4 regions of the Streptomyces sp. NPDC056160 genome follow, and region 2 is predicted to be linked to each of the others. Evidence: riboswitches for the same ligand, from Rfam matches in the RefSeq annotation. Region 2 holds a riboswitch; each other region holds the start of a gene.

Region 1 (4,623 bases), on a different contig from region 2:
GCGGTGGCGGTGGCGCCGGCGGGTGCCTCACCGGCCTCCTTCATCGCCGCGAACCACTTGGCGACCTCGCGGATCTCCTCGCCGTTCTGGTCCAGGGCCACCACCTGCGCGCCGCGCCGGTAGCACTCGAACGCGTGCCGGCCCGCGCCGCAGCCGAGGTCCAGGACGCGGTCGCCCGGGGCGAGCGGGAACCGGGAGAAGTCGACGGTCAGCACGTGGCCCTGCTTTCGTATGCGTCTTCTGCTGGTGCGTGCGGTGCCGCCGCCGCTGGTGCGTCGTGGGCGGCGGCGGGCGCGGAGGGGTACGGGGACCTGGGCGTGGGGCGGGCGGCGCCCTCGATGGCCTCGCGGTAGCGGGCCACGGTGCCCTCGGCGGCCCGGGCCCAGGTGAAGTGGCGCAGCACGCGCTCGCGCCCGGCCCGGCCGAGCCGGTCCCGCAGCGCGGGGTCCCCCAGCAGCCGGGTCAGGGCGGCGGCCAGCTCGCCCGCGTCGCCCGGCGGCACCGCCAGGCAGGTCTCCCCGTCCCGCCCGGCGACCTCGGGGATGGCGCCGCCGGTCGTGGCGACCAGCGGTGTCCCGGTGGCCATCGCCTCGGCGGCCGGCAGCGAGAAGCCCTCGTAGAGCGACGGCACGCAGGCGACCTCGGCCGAGCGGACCAGGTCGACCAGTTCGGCGTCCGAGATGCCCTTGACGAACTGGACGGCGTCCTTCAGGCCGTAGCGCTCGACGGCCCGGGCGACCGGCCCCTCCGCGGGCTGCTTGCCGACGACGACCAGGTGCGCGCCGGGGTGTTCCGCGCGGACCTTCGCCAGTGCCTCCACGAGGAAGACGAGACCCTTGAGCGGTACGTCCGCGCTGGAGGTGGTCACGATCCGGCCCGGCACCTGCGGCACGGACGGGTCGGGTGAGAACAGGTCGGTGTCGGCGCCGATGTGGACGACGTGGATGCGGTCGGGCCGTACGCCGAGGTGGTCGACGATCTCCTGCCGGGACGTGCCGGAGACGGTGAGCAGGGACGGCAGGCGGCGCGCGACCCGCTTCTGCATCCGGGTGAAGGCGTACCAGCGCCGCACCGACCACTGCCGCTGGCGGGTCGTCGCGGCGTCCAGCTCCAGCTGTCGGTCCACGGTGATGGGGTGGTGGACGGTGGTGACCAGGGGGGCGCCGACGTCGCCGAGGAGGCCGTAGCCGAGGGTCTGGTTGTCGTGGACGACGTCGAACTCGCCGCGGCGGGCGCGCAGGTGGCGGCGGGCGCGCAGCGAGAAGGTCAGCGGCTCGGGGAAGCCGCCGGTCCACATGGTGGCGACCTCCAGCGCGTCGATCCAGTCGCGGTACTCGCCGCGCTTCGGGGTGCGGAAGGGGTCGGGCTGCCGGTAGAGGTCGAGGCTGGGCAGTTCGGTCAGGCGCAGCGTGCCGGCGTGGCCGTCGTCCTCGTCGAGGACGGGGTACGGCTGGGCGCCGATGACCTCGACGCGGTGGCCGAGGCGGGCCAGTTCGCGCGAGAGGTGGCGTACGTAGACGCCCTGGCCGCCGCAGAACGGGTTCCCCTTGTAGGTGAGGAGCGCGATCCTGAGCGCTCGGCCGCCGTCCTGGGCGGGGTCCGCCGGGGACCCGGCCCAACTGGCCTCAGCGGTCACTTAGGGCCCCCTTCTGACTGCACCGTCCCGCGAGATTACGCCGGGACGCTAATCTAGAACAAGTTTCAGACTTGATCGTCTTGATCGTTCAGGAGGGTTCGAATCTACCGGCAGGTAGCCGCGCTGTGAGCCGGGGAGCGGGTGATTCGCGCCACGGCTCGGGCCATGGCCTCGGCCGGGCTCTTCCCTGCGGCCTTGGCCGGGCGCTTCCCTGTTCCGGCCGCGGCCGGGCGCTCCACGGCCGGAGCCCTGCCACGCCGTCCGATCCCCCGCCCCCACCGACTGCCACGGAGCGCGACCCATGCCTGCGCAAGCCAGTACCTCCCGGTCGGACGCGCCGCCGCTCACCGAGCGGCAGGAGGCGCGCCGCCGCCGCATCCTGCGCGCGAGCGCGCAGCTGGCCTGCCGGGGCGGCTTCGACGCGGTGCAGATGCGGGAGGTGGCGGAGTCCTCGCAGGTGGCGCTCGGCACGCTGTACCGGTACTTCCCGTCCAAGGTGCACCTGCTGGTCGCCACGATGCGGGACCAGCTGGAGCGGCTGCACGGCACGCTGCGCAAGCGGCCACCGGCCGGTGACAGCGCGGCCGAGCGGGTGGCGGAGACGCTGATGCGCGCCTTCTTCGCGCTCCAGCGCGAGCCGGAGCTGGCGGACGCGATGGTGCGCGCCCTGACTTTCGCGGACCGCAGCGTGAGCCCCGAGGTCGACCAGGTCTCCCGGCAGACCACGGCGATCATCCTGGACGCGATGGGCCAGGACGACCCGAGCCCCGAGCAGCTCGCCGTCGTCCGGGTCGTCGAGCACACCTGGCTCTCGGCCCTGATCACCTGGCTCTCGGGCCGCGCGTCCATCGCGCAGGTCCAGGTCGACATCGAGACGGTGTGCCGGCTGATCGACCTGACCGGGGGCGAGCGCGAATAGCCGGTATGCCGATGTATGCGCGATCAGTCGGATTTTTCCGGCTTCAGGTATTGCGTCAGGCTGTGCGCGTTCTATTCTGGAAGGGCCTACGAGGCGAGTGAGGGAGTCCGACCGGAGTAGCCGACTTCCGCGAGACGCTACGGCATCCGCTGGGGCCGACGTCGACGGTAGGGCTGAGAGGCCGGAAGGTTCGCAGCAGAACCGGAAGGCGACCCCCATCACCTGATCCGGACCATACCGGCGAAGGGAACCCGTCTCGTAGGTTTTTCGCGCGCCCGCGCCCATGCGGCGGCTGCTATGCAGGGCCCATGGACATGGACCCTCTTGAGCGCCTCCGCGCCGAACACGCCTGCGAACGGCTGATCGTCGACTTCGTCCACCGCCTGGACCTGGGCGATCCTGCCTCCGTGGCCGAGCTGTTCGTCCCGGACGGGGTGTGGCAGTGGCCGCCGCCCGGGGACGGCAGGCGGGTGGAGGGGCGCGACGCCCTGCGGAGGTACTTCGGCTCCCGCCCGGCGGGCCGGCTCTCGCGCCGCGTGATGTCCAACGTCCTCGTCACGGTGGCCTCCGCGGACACGGCGACGGCCACCTCGTACTTCACCACCTACCGCGTCGACGGCCACGCCGCCGCCCACGGCATGGTGCCGCCCGACCCGCCCGTCCAGGTCGGTGACTACGCCGACGTCTTCCGCCGGACCGGCGAGGGTGACTGGCTGCTGGTCTCCCGGACCCTGCGCCTGCCGTTCGGCGGACCCACGCCCGAGCTGTAGCCGCGGGCCCGTGCAGCCGCCCCGCAGCCGCTCCCGGCCCGGCCGGTAGAGTGGCCCGGTCGTTTCACGCCTGTCCGGGGGGAAGCCGGTGCGAATCCGGCGCTGACCCGCAACCGTAGACCGCCCACGTGGCGGCGAGCCGGAATGCCCCGGGCGCGCGCGTGAGCGGCTCGCGTACGCCGGCAGCCCGCCGCCGTACGGCACCGTCGAGGGATACGGAGCCGAGCCGCCGGGGTGTCCCGTGCTGTCCGGCTCCCCGCAGGGAGAGGCTTCCGCCGATCATGAACATACGCCGCAGCGCAGCGGCCCTGGCCGCCGTCGCCGCCGTCGCCGTGATCGGTGTCCCGGCGCAGGCCGCCGTCGCCGACTCCGCCCCGTCCCCCTCCGCCTCCCCCGCGCTCCCGCCGGGGCTGTACGGCAGCACCGACCCGAAGTACGACGGTGTCTGGCGCCAGTCCCTCGCGCTGCTCGCGCAGCACACCGTGGGAGTGCGGCCCGCCGCGCGGGCCGTGGACTGGCTGGCCGGGCAGCAGTGCGCGAGCGGCGCGTTCGCGCCCTTCCGCGCCGACCCGTCCAAGGCGTGCGACGCCAAGACCGCCGTCGACTCCAACAGCACCGCCGCAGCCGTCCAGGCGCTCGCCGTGCTCGGCGGCCACGACGCCGTGACCGGCAAGGCCGTCTCCTGGCTGAAGTCCGTGCAGAACAAGGACGGCGGCTGGGGCTACACGCCCGGCGGGCCCAGCGACGCCAACTCGACCTCGGTCGTCGTCGGCGCCCTCGCCGCCGTGGGCGAGAAGCCCGCCTCCGTCGTCAAGGACGGCAAGTCCCCCTACGACGCCCTGCTGAAGCTGGCCCTGCCGTGCACGGGTGACGGCGCGGGTGCGTTCGCCTACCAGCCGGACAAGCACGGCAAGCTCGCGGCCAACGCGGACGCGACCGCCGCCGGTGTGGTCGGCGCGCTCGGTCAGGGACTGGCCGCCACACCGCAGGGGAAGACGGGCGACGCGGCCCGCTGCACCGACACCGGTGCCGCCACCCCCGCGCGGGCCGCCGCGGGCGGCGCCGCCTACCTCGCGCACGCCGTCGCCAAGGACGGCCACCTCACCTCCGCGCTCCCCGGCGCCACCGCCCAGCCCGACTACGGCAACACCGCAGACGCGGTCGTCGCGCTCGCCGCGCAGGGCGGTGCCGGGCAGGCGCACAAGCCGCTGGAGTGGCTGGAGAAGAACGCCGGGACCTGGGCGGCCCAGAGCGGCCCGGCCGCGTACGCCCAGCTGATCTTCGCCGCCCACGCCACC
Region 2 (4,623 bases):
TCCTGCGCCCGCGTCACCGCCGAGGCGAGCATCACGCCCGCGCAGCCCAGCTCCATGGCCAGCGCCGCGTCCGAGGCCGTGCCGGCGCCCGCGTCCAGGATCACCGGCACGCGCGCGTGCTCCACGATCAGCTGGAAGTTGTGCGGGTTGCGGATCCCGAGCCCGGACCCGATCGGCGAGCCCAGCGGCATGATCGCGGCGCAGCCGACGTCCTCCAGCTTCCGGGCGAGTACGGGGTCGTCGTTGGTGTACGGCAGCACCGTGAAGCCGTCGTCGACCAGCGTCTCCGCCGCGTCCAGCAGTTCGATGGGGTCGGGCAGCAGCGTGCGCTCGTCGGCGATGACCTCCAGTTTGACCAGGTCGGTGCCGAGCGCCTCCCGGGCGAGGCGGGCGGTGAGGACCGCCTCGCCGGCCGTGAAGCAGCCCGCGGTGTTGGGCAGCACCCGGATGCCGAGCTCTTCCAGCACGGACAGCACGGAGCCGTGCACGGAAGGGTCCACCCGGCGCATCGCGACCGTGGTCAGCTCCGTGCCGGAGGCCACCAGCGACCGTTCGAGGACGTCCAGGCTGGGCGCCCCGCCGGTGCCCATGATCAGCCGGGACGTGAAGGACGTACCACCGAGGACGAAGGGGTCGTCGGCCATGGGTCAGCCTCCTTGGACGGCGGTGAGGATCTCGACGCGGTCGCCCTCGGTCAGGGCGGTGGCGGGCCACCGGTCGCGCGGGACGACGGTCTCGTTGAGGGCGGCGGCCACCCCGGAGGGCGCCGCGGTCAGGGCCCGCACGACGGTGTCCAGGGCTGTGCCGGGCGCGAACTCGCGCGGCTCGCCGTTGACGGAGATGCGGACGGGGAGGGTCATGCGGACTGCTCCGTGAGGGCGGCGGCGCGAAAGCGCCGCGGGGTGAAGGGGCGGGCCTCGTCCGGCAGCTCGCCGGTCGTCAGCACGTGGGCCATGACGTCACCGGTGACCGGCGTGAGCAGCACGCCGTTGCGGTAGTGGCCGGTCGCCACGAGCAGCCCGTCCAGACCGGTCGGGCCGAGCAGCGGCGCGTTGTCGGGGGAGCCGGGGCGCAGCCCGGCCCGGGTCTCGGTCAGCGGCAGCTCGGTGATGCCGGGCACCAGCTCGTGCGCGTCGCGCAGCAGCTCGTAGACGCCGCCCGCCGTCACCGTGGTGTCCCAGCCCAGCTCCTCGCTGGTGGCCCCGACGACCAGCTCGCCGCTGAGCCGCGGCACCAGGTAGAGGTGGCCGCCGCGCACCACGGCCCGCACCGTGCGGCTCAGGAACGGCGCGTACCGCTTCGGCACGGTCAGCCGCAGCACCTGCCCCTTCACCGGCCGCACCGGCGGCAGCAGCTCGTCCGGGACCCCCGCGAGGCGTCCGCTGAGGCTGCCGGCGGCCAGCACCACCTGCTCGGCGCCGAGCGCGGTGCCTTCGCGCAGCACGCAGCCCGTGGCCCGCTCCCGCTCGACGGTGAGCCGCTCGGCCCACGTGCGGTGGAAGAGGACGCCGGTGCGCTCGCAGGCGGCCACCAGGGCGGCAGCCAGCCGCCGCGGGTCGATCTGGTGGTCGCCGTCCACCCGGAGCCCGCCGCGCACGCCCGGCGCCAGCATCGGCTCCAGGCGCCGGCACTCACGGCCCGACAGCCATTCCGACTCCAGGCCGGAGCGCTGTTGCAGGGCGTGCAGCTCCCGCAGGTGGGCGCGGTCGTCGGCGTCCAGCGCCACGGCGAGCGTCCCGCACCTGCGGTATCCGAGGTCGAGGCCGGTCAGCTCGGTCAGCTCGGCCGCGAAGTCCGGGTAGCGGCGGGCCGAGGCCAGGTTCAGCCCGAGCAGCGTCTCCTCGCCGTAGTGCAGTTCCGTGACGGCGGCCAGCATCCCGGCCGCCACCTGCGCGGCACCGCCGCCCGGCTCGGGATCCACCACGGCCGTGGCCAGCCCGCTGCGGGCCGCGCGCCAGGCGGTCACGAGCCCGATGATCCCGCCCCCGACGACGAGGACGTCTGACGTACGTGGCAACGACATGGGCGTCCAGCCCCTCCCTTCGCCGGCATGACCCGGATCAGGTTCGTACGGTCGGAGGCCGCCAGCCTCCCTCTCAGCCCGGTGCGTCCGGGCTCCCGCGAGTGCTTGTACGGTGGCCACCCTAGCCCCTGGAGCAGCGCTTTTGTAAGGGAGCCTCCTGTATGCCGCCCTCGCTGGACGGTCTCGTCCTCGCCCCCGTCGCCGACCAGGCCCCCGGCCAGGTGGGGACCCGCACCCGCTTCACCTACCACGAGCGGGGCGGTGAGATCTGGGCCGAGTACGCGGGCGGTGACGTCGTCCGCGGTCATCTGGTGGGCACCCGGGCGGGCGACCGGCTCGACTTCCGGTACGTCCAGCTCAAGCACGACGGCACCACATCCTCGGGGCACTGCGTCTCGACGGTGGTCGAACTCCCCGACGGACGGGTGCGGCTGGAGGAGACGTGGGAGTGGGAGTCGCAGGCCGGGAGCGGCACGAGCGTGGTGGAACAGGTGGGCGGGTGACGTCCGCGGGCATGGCGTCGGCGGCCGCGGCGTTCACGGGCGTGGCCCCGGGGGACGGGGCGGCGGCGGGCGTTGTGGAGCACGTCACTCCGCACGCCCCCTGACTGACAAAACGTCAGGTGACTATGGTGATCAGGTGAGCGAGCAGACGCAGGAACAGGGCACCGCCCAGCCGCGGCGCGTGGTCGTCGTCGGCGCGGGCATGGCCGGCGTGCAGACCGCGGTCGCCCTGCGCGAGCAGGGCTTCACCGGCACCGTCGTCCTGATCGGCGCCGAACCCCACCAGCCCTACGACCGGCCACCGCTGTCCAAGGCCGTCCTGCTCGGCAAGGCCGAGGGGTCCGCCTTCGACGTCGACTTCGAGGCGCTCGGCCTGGAGCTGCGGCTCGGCTGCGAGGCCCTGGCCGTCCGTCCCGAAGCCCATGTGCTCGACACCTCCGAGGGACCCGTCCCGTACGACGTGCTGGTCCTCGCCACGGGCGCGGAGCCGATGCGGCTGCCCGGCGCCGAGGACGTCCCGGGCGTGCACCTGCTGCGCACCCTGGACGACGCCGAACGGCTGCGGCCGGTCCTCGCCGAGCAGCACGACGTCGTCGTGGTCGGCGCGGGCTGGATCGGCGCCGAGTTCGCCACGGCCGCGCGCGAGGCGGGCTGCGCCGTGACGGTCGTGGAGGCCGCCGACCGGCCGCTGGCGGGCGTCCTGCCCGCCGAAGTGGCTGCCCCGATGACCGCCTGGTACGCCGACAGCGGTACCGAGCTGCGCACCCACGCGCGCGTGGCGCGCGTCGAGCCCGGCGCGGTCGTGCTCGACGACGGGGCACGCCTGCCCGCGGGCGCTGTCGTCGTCGGCATCGGCGCCCGCCCCGCGACCGCCTGGCTGGCGGGCTCCGGCATCGAGCTGGGCGAGCGCGGAGAAGTGCTCGCCGACGACCACCTGCGCGCCGGTGCGGCGGACGTGTACGCGGTCGGCGACTGCGCCTCCTTCCCGTCGGGCCGGTACGGCGAGCGCCTGCTGGTCCACCACTGGGACAACGCGCTCCAGGGACCGCGTACGGTCGCCGCCAACGTGATCGGCCTGACCCCGGCCGTCTACGACCCGGTGCCGTACTTCTGGTCCGAGCAGTTCGGCCGCTTCGTGCAGTACGCCGGACACCACACCTCGGCCGACACCACCGTCTGGCGCGGCGACCCCTCCGGCCCCGCCTGGACGGTCTGCTGGCTGCGCGGCAGCCGCCTGGTCGCCCTGTTGGCGGTAGGCCGGCCGCGGGATCTCGCGCAGGGCAGACGGCTCATCGAGGCGGGCACGGCGATGGATCCCGCGCTGCTGGCCGACCCGTCACGGCCGCTGAAGGCGGCCGCCGCCTAGCGAACCGCACCGAACGGCCTCCGCCCAGGTGGGCGGGGTCGGCTTCCGAGTGTCAGTGGCAGATGGCACGCTTGGTTCCGTGACCGAGATTGACGCGAAGACCGATGCGCTCGTCCCCGCCTGGCTGACCCTGCCCGACATCGCCGAGAAGCTCGGCGTCGAGGTGACGCGTGTGCGGCAGCTGGTCAAGGAGGGCCAGCTCATCGCCGTACGCCGTGGTGAGAACCGCGCGCTGCACGTCCCCGCCGCCTTCATCGACGAGGACAAGGTCGTCAAGGGCCTGTCCGGGACCCTGACGCTCCTGCGGGACGACGGCTTCACGGTCGAAGAGATGATCGAGTGGCTCTTCACCCCCGACCCGACCCTGCCCGGCACCCCGGCCCAGGCCCTGAGCGAGAATCGCGGCACGGAGGTGAAGCGCCGCGCCCAGGCGCTCGCCGTCTGACCCCGGGCGCACTGACAGGGCGGCCCGCTGTCCGGGCCGCCCGCCGCCCGGACCGAACCATCCGTCCGGCGTACGGGCCGCGGTCGTTCCCGGCCGAGGCAGGCAGAGGCAGGCAGAGACCGGCCCGAGACCGCCCCCGGACCTCCGAAGGCCGTGGCCCGTACGCCATCGACACACCGCAACCGATCCCAGGGGGGACCCCGTATGTCCGACACCGCCGCAGCCGCCGCCCGCGCCCGCCTGGCCGACGCGCGCCTGTACCTGTGCACGGACGCCCGCCGGGACC
Region 3 (4,623 bases), on a different contig from region 2:
CGACCCCGCACCGGCCTTCGCCCAGAGCCTGGTCACCGTCGGCTGGGTGTTCGGCGCCGTGACCGCTGCCGCCATCCTGGCGGCCGGGGCGGGCCTGCTGCTCACCGCGCTGCGCAACCGCCCGTCACCGGGCACCGCGCCGTACGGGGAACTCGACGGGGAGCTCGCCCAGGCCCGCGCCGCCTGGCAGGAGGCCCTGCTCGAACGGGGCATCCTGCCGTTCCTGCGCGAGGCCCTCGCGGCCTCCGGGTCCGTCACGCCGTACCGGACGGACCCGTCGGCACCGGGCGGCCGCATGCCGCACCTCGGCTACGGCCGTCCCGGCTTCAGCAGCCCGGGCGACGGTGTCCCGGGCCCGCGTCCCAGCTACTCCAGCCCCGACTTCACCAGCCCGGACTTCGGAGGACCGGAACACCAGCCGGAGTGACCACGGCGGCGAACTCACTCAGCGAGCGGCAGGTACACCCGGTTGCCCGCGGCGGCGAACTCCTTCGACTTCTGGGCCATGCCCTCCTCGATCTCGGTCCGGCTGGTGCCGTGCTCCCGGCGGATGTCCTGAGAGATCTTCATCGAACAGAACTTCGGCCCGCACATCGAGCAGAAGTGCGCCGTCTTGGCGGGCTCCGCCGGGAGGGTCTCGTCGTGGAACTCCCGTGCCGTGTCCGGGTCGAGGGCCAGGTTGAACTGGTCCTCCCACCGGAACTCGAAACGGGCGTCGGAGAGCGCGTCGTCCCACTCCTGGGCGCCCGGGTGTCCCTTGGCGAGGTCGGCCGCGTGCGCGGCGATCTTGTAGGTGATGACCCCGGTCTTCACGTCGTCGCGGTTGGGCAGGCCCAGATGCTCCTTGGGCGTGACGTAACAGAGCATCGCCGTGCCCCACCAGGCGATCATGGCGGCACCGATACCGGAGGTGATGTGGTCGTACGCCGGAGCGACGTCCGTCGTCAGCGGTCCGAGCGTATAGAACGGAGCTTCATCACAGATCTCCTGCTGAAGGTCGATGTTCTCCTTGATCTTGTGCATCGGGACGTGGCCCGGGCCCTCGATCATCGTCTGTACGTGGAAACGCTTGGCGACCGTGTTGAGTTCCCCGAGCGTGCGCAACTCAGCGAACTGCGCCTCGTCGTTGGCGTCCGCGATCGATCCCGGCCTGAGGCCGTCACCGAGGGAGTACGTGACGTCGTAGGCGGCGAGGATCTCGCAGAGTTCCTCGAAGTTCTCGTAGAGGAACGACTCCTTGTGGTGCGCGAGGCACCAGGCGGCCATGATCGAGCCGCCGCGCGAGACGATGCCGGTCTTGCGGTTGGCGGTCAGCGGCACGTACGCGAGGCGTACGCCGGCGTGGACGGTCATGTAGTCCACGCCCTGTTCGGCCTGCTCGACGACCGTGTCCTTGTAGACCTCCCAGGTCAGTTCCTCGGCCCTGCCGTCGACCTTTTCCAGGGCCTGGTAGAGCGGCACCGTCCCGATGGGCACGGGGGAGTTGCGCAGTACCCATTCACGCGTCGTGTGGATGTTGCGGCCGGTGGAGAGGTCCATGACGGTGTCGGCACCCCAGCGGGTCGCCCACGTCATCTTCTCGACCTCCTCCTCGATCGAGGAAGTCACCGCGGAGTTGCCGATGTTGGCGTTGACCTTCACCAGGAACCGCTTGCCGATGATCATCGGTTCGATCTCAGGGTGGTTCACGTTGGCCGGGAGCACCGCGCGGCCTGCCGCGATCTCCTCGCGGACGACCTCGGGCGAAACGTTCTCCCGGACGGCCACGAACTCCATCTCCGGTGTGATCTCCCCCCGGCGGGCGTAAGCCAGTTGCGTCACGGCCTGCCCGTCGCGGCCCCGCCGCGGCTGGCGCGGCCGGCCCGGGAACACCGCGTCGAGGTTGCGCAGGCCCCCGCGCGGTGCGGTGTGCTTGATCCCGTCGTCCTCGGGACGGACCGGCCGACCCGCGTACTCCTCGGTATCGCCGCGGGCGATGATCCAGTTCTCCCGCAGCGGCGACAGGCCACGGCGGACATCGGTGTCGACGAGCGGATCGGTGTACGGGCCCGAAGTGTCGTAGAGCGTGACCGACTGCCCGTTGGTGAGGTGCACCTGGCGGACCGGCACCCGCAGATCGGGGCGTGAGCCCTCGACATACGCCTTGTGCCAGCCGATGGACACCCCGGCCTCGTCGCGGGAAGCGGGCTGCTCCCCGTCGCTGGAGAACTGCGCGGAGGCAGGCGTGCGTGCGTCCTTGTTGGTCATGAGACCTACTCCCTACGCCGGCATTACCCGGTAACAGGTTCGGCGGTCGACGCAGCGGCTTCCGTCCGGCGGCGGTTCCCGGGGAACGTCTCTCGTTCCACGTGAAACATCGCGAAGACGAAGGTCAGCGCCCTCTCAGCCCGGTGCTCCGAGCTCCCGCGTGTGCAAAGGTGCCTCCACGCTAGCGTCATATGGGGCGCGGTGAACAGTGGGCCCCTGCCCTTCTTGCGATGATCTGGCGGTGACCACGACACAGCAGTTCCCCCAGCCGCCGCCGGAACCGCGCCCCGACGCCGGGGCCGGGCAGGGACATGCGTCCGGGCAGGGCAGTCCCCACGGCCAGGGGCACGGGCCCGGTCCAGAGCAGGGGCACAGTCACGGGCACGGGCACAGCCACGGCCCCGCCGCCCCGGTCTCCCAGCACCTCCGCAAGGTCATCGCCGCGATCCTGATTCCCTTCGCAGCCGCGGTCGTGGTCGGCCTCGTCGCGCTCTGGCCGGGCGGCGCCCCCGCGCACGAGCGCACCGGCGTGGGATTCGACCGGCAGACGCAGCAGGCCACGGTCACCGTGGTGGTGTCGGTGAGCTGCAAGGCGGTGAACGCCTCCGGTGACACACCCACCGGGGACACCTCCACCGCCGAGGGCGCCTCTGCCCAGGCACAGGCGTCCGGGACCTGCAAGAAGGCCACGGTCCGAGTCGACACCGGCAAGGACGAGGGGCGCACCTTCACCGAGATCGTGCAGCCGGACCAGTCGCGGCAGTTGCACCAGGGCGAGAAGGTCGTGGTCGCCTACGAGCCCGCGGCGCCGCGGGAACTGCAGTACTCGGTCACGGACGTGAGCCGGGGTTTGCCCATGACGCTGCTGGCCGGGATCTTCGCACTCGCCGTCGTGGTCGTCGGGCGGCTGCGGGGCGTCATGGCGCTGGTAGCGCTGGCCATCAGCTTCCTGGTGCTGGACCTGTTCATCCTGCCCGCGATCCTGCAAGGGTCGAACCCGCTGGTCGTGGCCGTGGTCGGGTCGAGCGCGATCATGCTGATCGCGCTGTACATGTGCCACGGCCTGTCCGCCCGGACCTCGGTGGCGGTGCTCGGCACGCTGATCTCCCTGGTGCTGATCGGCGTCCTGGGTTCGCTGTTCATCGGCTGGGCCGCGCTCACGGGCAACACCGACGACGACACCGGCCTGATCCACGGTCTTTATCCGGCGATCGACATGAGCGGCCTGCTCCTCGCCGGCGTGATCATCGGCTCGCTCGGCGTCCTCGACGACGTGACGGTGACCCAGACGTCGGCGATCTGGGAGCTGCACGAGGCCAACCCGTCCATGGGCTGGCGCGGGCTGTACCGCGCCGGCATCCGCATCGGGCGCGACCACATCGCGTCCGTCGTCAACACTCTGGTCCTCGCGTACGCGGGCGCGGCGCTGCCGCTGCTGCTCCTCTTCTCCATCGCGCAGAGCAGCGTGGGGACCGTCGCCACCAGTGAACTCGTCGCCGAGGAGATCGTGCGCACCCTCGTGGGCTCGATCGGCCTGGTCGCCTCGGTGCCGGTCACCACGGCCCTGGCGGCCCTCGTCGTCTCGGCCGACCGCCCGGAGGCGGTGCGGAACCGGGCGGCGGCCGGGCTCCCCGCTCCCGCGCGCGGTGGCCGGGGCAGACGGCGCAAGCAATGAGGCCTCACCGGGGACGGTGAAGGGGCTGAGGGCTGGCCCGGCCTGCTCCTCGGGCCGGGCCTCAGGCCTCGGGCCGCCCCTCAGGCCTCGGATCGGGCCGGCTTCGTGTCTCGGGCCGGGCGGTGAAGCGTTACTCCACAGCACACGCCCGCTTGCAGAAACGCTTCAGCCCGCGCTCTGCTCTTCCGCCAGGATCCGGTCCAGGGCCTCGTCGAGATGCGCGTCGAAGTCGGCCAGAGCACCTTCCTGGCCCAGCGGCACCAGTTTGTCCGTGCGGTCGAGGAACGCCACCAGGGAAGCCGTGGAGGAGCGGAAGAGCGCCCGGTCGACGCCGACCTGAAGCCGGATCAGGACCTCCGCAAGCGAGTCGGACTCGGCGGGCGCGATACGCACGTCGCCGTCCCCGCACGGTCTGCCGACCCCGTCCACCAGCAGTTCCCGCCCGAACGCCCAGGTGACGGGGGCGTCTCCGGGCAGATGGAAGGTCAGCCGTACGGCATAGGGATCACAGGTCTCGTACCGCAACTCCACCGGAATGCGGAAGGAGAGCTCCTCGGACACGAGAAAGCTCATCATGACCTCTGCCTGTACGGACTCGCGCATCACTACCCCGTCATCTGCCGTCGACTGGCCGGGAATGATCCCCATAACACTGGTGGCATCTTGCTGAACGTATATGGCAGATCACAAGGAGTGAGTTT
Region 4 (4,623 bases), on a different contig from region 2:
GATCCTGCTGATCACCGGTTTCGTGAACTCGACGTACCACCAGGAACTCGAACCGACCCAGCTGGCGCTGTGGGCGATACCGCTCGCCGTCTGCGCCTTCCTCATCCACGGGGCCCGCCTGCTGCTCCTGGACCGGCAGCTGGAACGCGAGATGGCACTCGCCGCCGCGGAACACGACCTGCCGCTGCCGAAGGGAACCGCCAAGTGATCAAGGTCGAATGGCTCTACTGGCTGGTGGGTCTCGTCTTCGTCGTCATGGCCGTGCAGATGGCCGCCGACCGCAGCAACCCGAAGCGGTGGACGTCCGCGGCCTTCTGGGGCCTGCTCGGACTCACCTTCCCCTACGGGACCGGGGTGGCGAACGCCGAGTCGGGCAACGGCGGCTGGACCCTGCCCGCCGAACCGCTCGGTGTGGCGGTCCTCGTCCTGATCGTGCTCGCCGGGTTCAACTTCCTCGGCAAGGGTGTGCCGGTGACCACCACCGCCGAGCAGCGCGAGGCCTCCGCCTCCCGGCTCGGCAGCAAGATCTTCATCCCCGCCCTGACGATCCCGGTGGTCGCGATCGTCTGTGCCTCCGTGCTCGACGACTCCGGCCTGTTCGAGAAGGGCAAGGCCACGCTGCTCGGCCTCGGCGTCGGATGCGTCGTCGCCCTCGTCGTCGGCATGCTGGTCACCGGCGAGAAGAAGCTCTCCGTGCCGCTGCACTCCGGCCGCTCCATGCTGGAGGCGATGGGTTCCGCGCTGCTGCTGCCCCAGCTCCTCGCCGTGCTCGGGTCGATCTTCGCGCTGGCCGGCGTCGGCACCCAGGTCGGCAAGATCGTGAACGACGTGCTGCCGGACAACTCGAAGTACCTCGCCGTGATCGCTTACTGCGTGGGCATGTTCCTGTTCACCGTGATCATGGGCAACGCGTTCGCCGCTTTCCCGGTCATGACGGCGGCGATCGGCTGGCCCATCCTCATCGAGCAGATGCACGGCAACGAGGCCGCCGTCCTCGCGATCGGCATGCTGGCCGGTTTCGCCGGCACGCTCTGCACGCCGATGGCCGCCAACTTCAACATCGTCCCGGCCACCCTGCTCGAACTGAAGGACCAGTACGGACCGATCAAGGCGCAGCTCCCGACGGCGCTGCCGCTCCTGGTCTGCTGCACCGTGATCATGGCGGTCTTCGCCTTCTGAGCCACCCGGCCCGCGCCGCCCGCCCCCGGCCCGTCCCACCGTCGTTCCCCGTGAAGGAAGTCCCATGACCCGTGTGCTCGTCACCGGCTTCGCCCCCTTCGGCGGCGAGAGCGTGAACCCGTCCTGGCAGGCGGCCCGCCTCCTGGCCGCCGAACCGCCCGCCGGACTCACGGTCACCGCCGCCGAACTGCCCTGCGTCTTCGCCACCTGCCTGGACGCGCTGCGGGACGCGGTCCGCGCGGCGGCCCCCGAGCTGGTCCTCTGCCTGGGCCAGGCGGGCGGTCGGGCGGCCGTCACCGTCGAACGCGTCGCCATCAACATCGACGACGCACGCATCCCCGACAACGCCGGGGCCCAGCCCGTCGACGAACCGGTCGTCCCCGGCGGCCCCGCCGCCTACTTCTCCTCCCTCCCCGTCAAGGCCTGCGTCGCCGCCGTGCGCGGGGCCGGGGTCCCGGCCGCCGTCTCCCACACGGCGGGCACGTTCGTCTGCAACCACGTCGCGTACGGCCTCGGCCACCTCATCGCCACCGAGTTCCCGCACGTCCGCGGCGGCTTCGTACACGTCCCCTGGGCGCCCGAGCAGGTCACCGACGGCACCGCCCCGGCCCTGGAGCCCGCCACCGTGGCCCGCGGGCTGCGCGCCCTGCTGGTCGCCGCCGCCGGCACGCCCACGGAGCAGGACCTGAAGATCACCGAGGGGGCCACCCACTGATGCCGCTCACCTCCTACGCGACGCCCTTCGCCCGGCTCGCCCTCGCCAACATCACCCGCGAGTACCCCAACTTCCCCGCCCACCTGGTCACCTCCGCCGAGCAGGACACACGGCCGAGCAGCCTCCACCCGGCCTTCTACGGCGCCTACGACTGGCACTCCTCGGTCCACATGCACTGGCTGCTCGTGCGCGTGCTGCGCCGACACGGCGGCACACCCGCGCTCGCCGAGACCGCGCCCTACGTGGACGTGCTCGACCGGCACCTCACCGCGCGGAACATCACCGCCGAAGCCGCCTACCTCCTGGACCGGCCCTCCTTCGAGCGGCCGTACGGCTGGGCCTGGCTGGTGGCGCTGGCCGCCGAGTGCCGGGCGTACGCGGGGGCGGCGGGCGCGCGCTGGGCCGAGGCCCTGGCACCGGGCGTCGCCGCCGTCGAGCGGCTGCTCGCCGGCTGGCTCCCGAAGGCCACCTATCCCGTGCGCCACGGCAACCATCCCAACAGCGCCTTCGCGCTCGGTCTGCTCCTGGACTCCGGGGAGCTGTCCGCCCCGACCGCCGACGCCGTACGGGAACGTCTGCTGGCCTGGTTCGCCGACGACCACGACGCTCCCGCCCACTGGGAGCCGTCGGGCCAGGACTTCCTGTCGCCCGCGCTGACCGAGGCCGACGCGATGCGCCGGGTGCTCGCCCCGGAGGCCTTCGCCTCCTGGCTCGACCGGTTCCTGCCCGCCCTGCGCTCGGGCGCGTCCTGCCCGTCGCTGGACGTGCCCGTGGTCTCCGACCACGCCGATCCGCAGATCGGTCACCTGCTGGGCCTGGCCCTCAGCAGGGCCGCCGCGCTGCGTTCGATCGCCGGGGCGCTGCCGGACGGTCCGGTCCGCACCCGCCTCGCCGAGGCGGCAAGGGCACACCTCGCGGCAGGCCTGCCCGCCGTGGAGCGCGGCGACTTCACCACCGACCACTGGCTGGCCACCTTCGCCGTGCTCGCGCTCGACGGGGACCGCCCCGGCGGGGCCTGACACCGGGCCGGGCTATCCTGGCGGCCGTACCTGGACACGGGGTGCCCCTGCGCGGGGCTGAGATCACACCCGTCGAACCTGAACCAGTTAGGACTGGCGGAGGGATGTCACATGTCATTGCCGCATGCCCGCACCGAGCCGGCCGCCGCCGGCCCGCGGCGCGTCTTCGACGGACGGATGCCGACGGCCCCCGGTGATCTGCGGATGGAGGCACGCGGGATCACGCCGGTGCCCGAGGACACCCGCTACGGCGGCCCGGGGCGGCTGTTCACCGTCTGGTTCGCCCCCAACCTGACCATGACCGGCGTGTTCAGCGGCACCGTGGGTGCCACGCTCGGGCTCGACTTCACCACCGCCCTGGCCGCCGTCGTGCTCGGCACCGTGCTGGGCGCGGTGCCCACCGCCTACCTGGGCACCTGGGGAAGCCGGACCGGGGCGGCGCAGATGCCCCTGGCCCGGCTGGCGTTCGGCCGGGCCGTCACCGTGCCGGGCATGTTGCAGTGGCTGTCGTCGATCGCCTGGGACGCGCTGATCGGCCTGTTCGGCGGGGAGGCGCTGGCCCAGTTGTGCGGCTGGCCGTTCTGGGCGGGCGTCCTGGTGATGATGGCGGGCCAGGGGGCGCTGGGCGTGCTCGGCTACGAGGTGATCCACCGGCTGCAGACGGTGATGACCTTCGCGCTCGCCGCGGCCTTCGCCGTCCTCGCGGCCAAGCTCGTCCACGGCGCCCACCCGGCCGCGACCGCCACCGTGCACGGCGCCGACCGGGCCGGGGCGTTCGCCCTGACCTGCACCGTCGCGCTGAGCCTCGCCCTGTCCTGGGCCCCCTACGCCAGTGACTTCAGCCGCTACCTGCCCCGTACGGCATCGCGTCCGCGCATGTTCTGGTGCACGCTGCTCGGCATCGGCCTGTCCTTCGTGGCGGTACAGGCGCTCGGCCTGTGGGGCGCCGCCGAGTTCACCGACCAGACCGCCCACGGTGTCGACACGCTGCTCGGCGGGGGCGCGCTCGGCGCGTTCGGGCTCCTGGCGATCGCGCTCGCGGCGCTGTGCAGCAACGCCATGAACGACTACAGCGGGTCGCTGGCGCTGCAGACCATGGGCGTACGCCTGCCCCGGCCGCCGGCCGCCGCCCTCGCCGCGGTCCTCGGGTTCCCGCTGGTGCTGTGGATGCACGCGGCCGACACCACCGCGCGCTTCCAGAACGTGCTGCTGTTCGTCGGGTACTGGATCCCGGCCTTCGTCGCCATCGTGATCGTCGACTGGGCCGCCCGGGCCCGCGCCCGCGGCGGGCGCCCCGTCGAGCTGTCACACGAGACGGACCGCCCCCAGCCCTGGTGGCCGGCGCTCACCGCGTTCGTCGTCGCCTTCGCCGTCTCCGTGCCGTTCATGAACACCGGCCTGTACACGGGCCCGGCCGCCCGGGCCCTGCACGGCGCCGATCTCGCCTATCCGGTGGCGTTCGCGGCGGCCCTGCTCGTGTACGCGCCGTTGCGCGCGCAGCGGCGGCCGCGTACGGCGGACGGGGCGGCCGGCGACGGGGTCCGGGGGTAGGAACAGCTTCGGCGCCGTGGCCGCTGCGCGATTTCGCCCGCGACCGCTTTCCGGTGGACGCCGCTCCGCCGGTCCGCCGCCGGCCGCGGCCTGAACGAAGTGCGCGGTCCCCCGTTCGGCCCCACACTGGGTAGTGCCTCGCCGCGTGCGGCACGCGGG

Evidence for each region. Region 2 has a riboswitch for thiamine pyrophosphate ahead of thiO (glycine oxidase ThiO). Riboswitches for the same ligand answer to the same signal wherever they lie in the genome.
Region 1: it holds a riboswitch for thiamine pyrophosphate, as region 2 does, so the genes downstream of both, ACFC02_RS06890 (nuclear transport factor 2 family protein) here and thiO (glycine oxidase ThiO) in region 2, are expected to answer to the same signal.
Region 3: it holds a riboswitch for thiamine pyrophosphate, as region 2 does, so the genes downstream of both, thiC (phosphomethylpyrimidine synthase ThiC) here and thiO (glycine oxidase ThiO) in region 2, are expected to answer to the same signal.
Region 4: it holds a riboswitch for thiamine pyrophosphate, as region 2 does, so the genes downstream of both, ACFC02_RS32460 (purine-cytosine permease family protein) here and thiO (glycine oxidase ThiO) in region 2, are expected to answer to the same signal.

The regions. Positions count from the first base shown of each region.
Region 1 is NZ_JBHJUW010000012.1:62,600-67,222, forward strand. It holds gene ACFC02_RS06875 (class I SAM-dependent methyltransferase) at 1-215, opposite strand, end outside; gene ACFC02_RS06880 (glycosyltransferase family 4 protein) at 209-1,636, opposite strand; gene ACFC02_RS06885 (TetR family transcriptional regulator) at 1,938-2,555, shown strand; TPP riboswitch at 2,645-2,821, shown strand; gene ACFC02_RS06890 (nuclear transport factor 2 family protein) at 2,870-3,325, shown strand; cobalamin riboswitch at 3,404-3,475, shown strand; gene ACFC02_RS06895 (prenyltransferase/squalene oxidase repeat-containing protein) at 3,607-4,623, shown strand, end outside.
Region 2 is NZ_JBHJUW010000038.1:52,625-57,247, forward strand. It holds gene ACFC02_RS16660 (thiazole synthase) at 1-644, opposite strand, end outside; gene thiS (sulfur carrier protein ThiS) at 648-860, opposite strand; gene thiO (glycine oxidase ThiO) at 857-2,023, opposite strand; TPP riboswitch at 2,021-2,132, opposite strand; gene ACFC02_RS16675 (hypothetical protein) at 2,185-2,526, shown strand; gene ACFC02_RS16680 (NAD(P)/FAD-dependent oxidoreductase) at 2,663-3,892, shown strand; gene ACFC02_RS16685 (Rv2175c family DNA-binding protein) at 3,972-4,337, shown strand; gene thiE (thiamine phosphate synthase) at 4,542-4,623, shown strand, end outside.
Region 3 is NZ_JBHJUW010000001.1:16,071-20,693, reverse strand. It holds gene ACFC02_RS00120 (hypothetical protein) at 1-427, shown strand, start outside; gene thiC (phosphomethylpyrimidine synthase ThiC) at 442-2,247, opposite strand; TPP riboswitch at 2,240-2,417, opposite strand; gene ACFC02_RS00110 (YibE/F family protein) at 2,489-3,922, shown strand; gene ACFC02_RS00105 (SsgA family sporulation/cell division regulator) at 4,088-4,525, opposite strand.
Region 4 is NZ_JBHJUW010000121.1:7,663-12,285, forward strand. It holds gene ACFC02_RS32440 (DUF969 domain-containing protein) at 1-208, shown strand, start outside; gene ACFC02_RS32445 (DUF979 domain-containing protein) at 205-1,179, shown strand; gene pcp (pyroglutamyl-peptidase I) at 1,244-1,894, shown strand; gene ACFC02_RS32455 (DUF2891 domain-containing protein) at 1,894-2,913, shown strand; TPP riboswitch at 2,941-3,035, shown strand; gene ACFC02_RS32460 (purine-cytosine permease family protein) at 3,025-4,464, shown strand.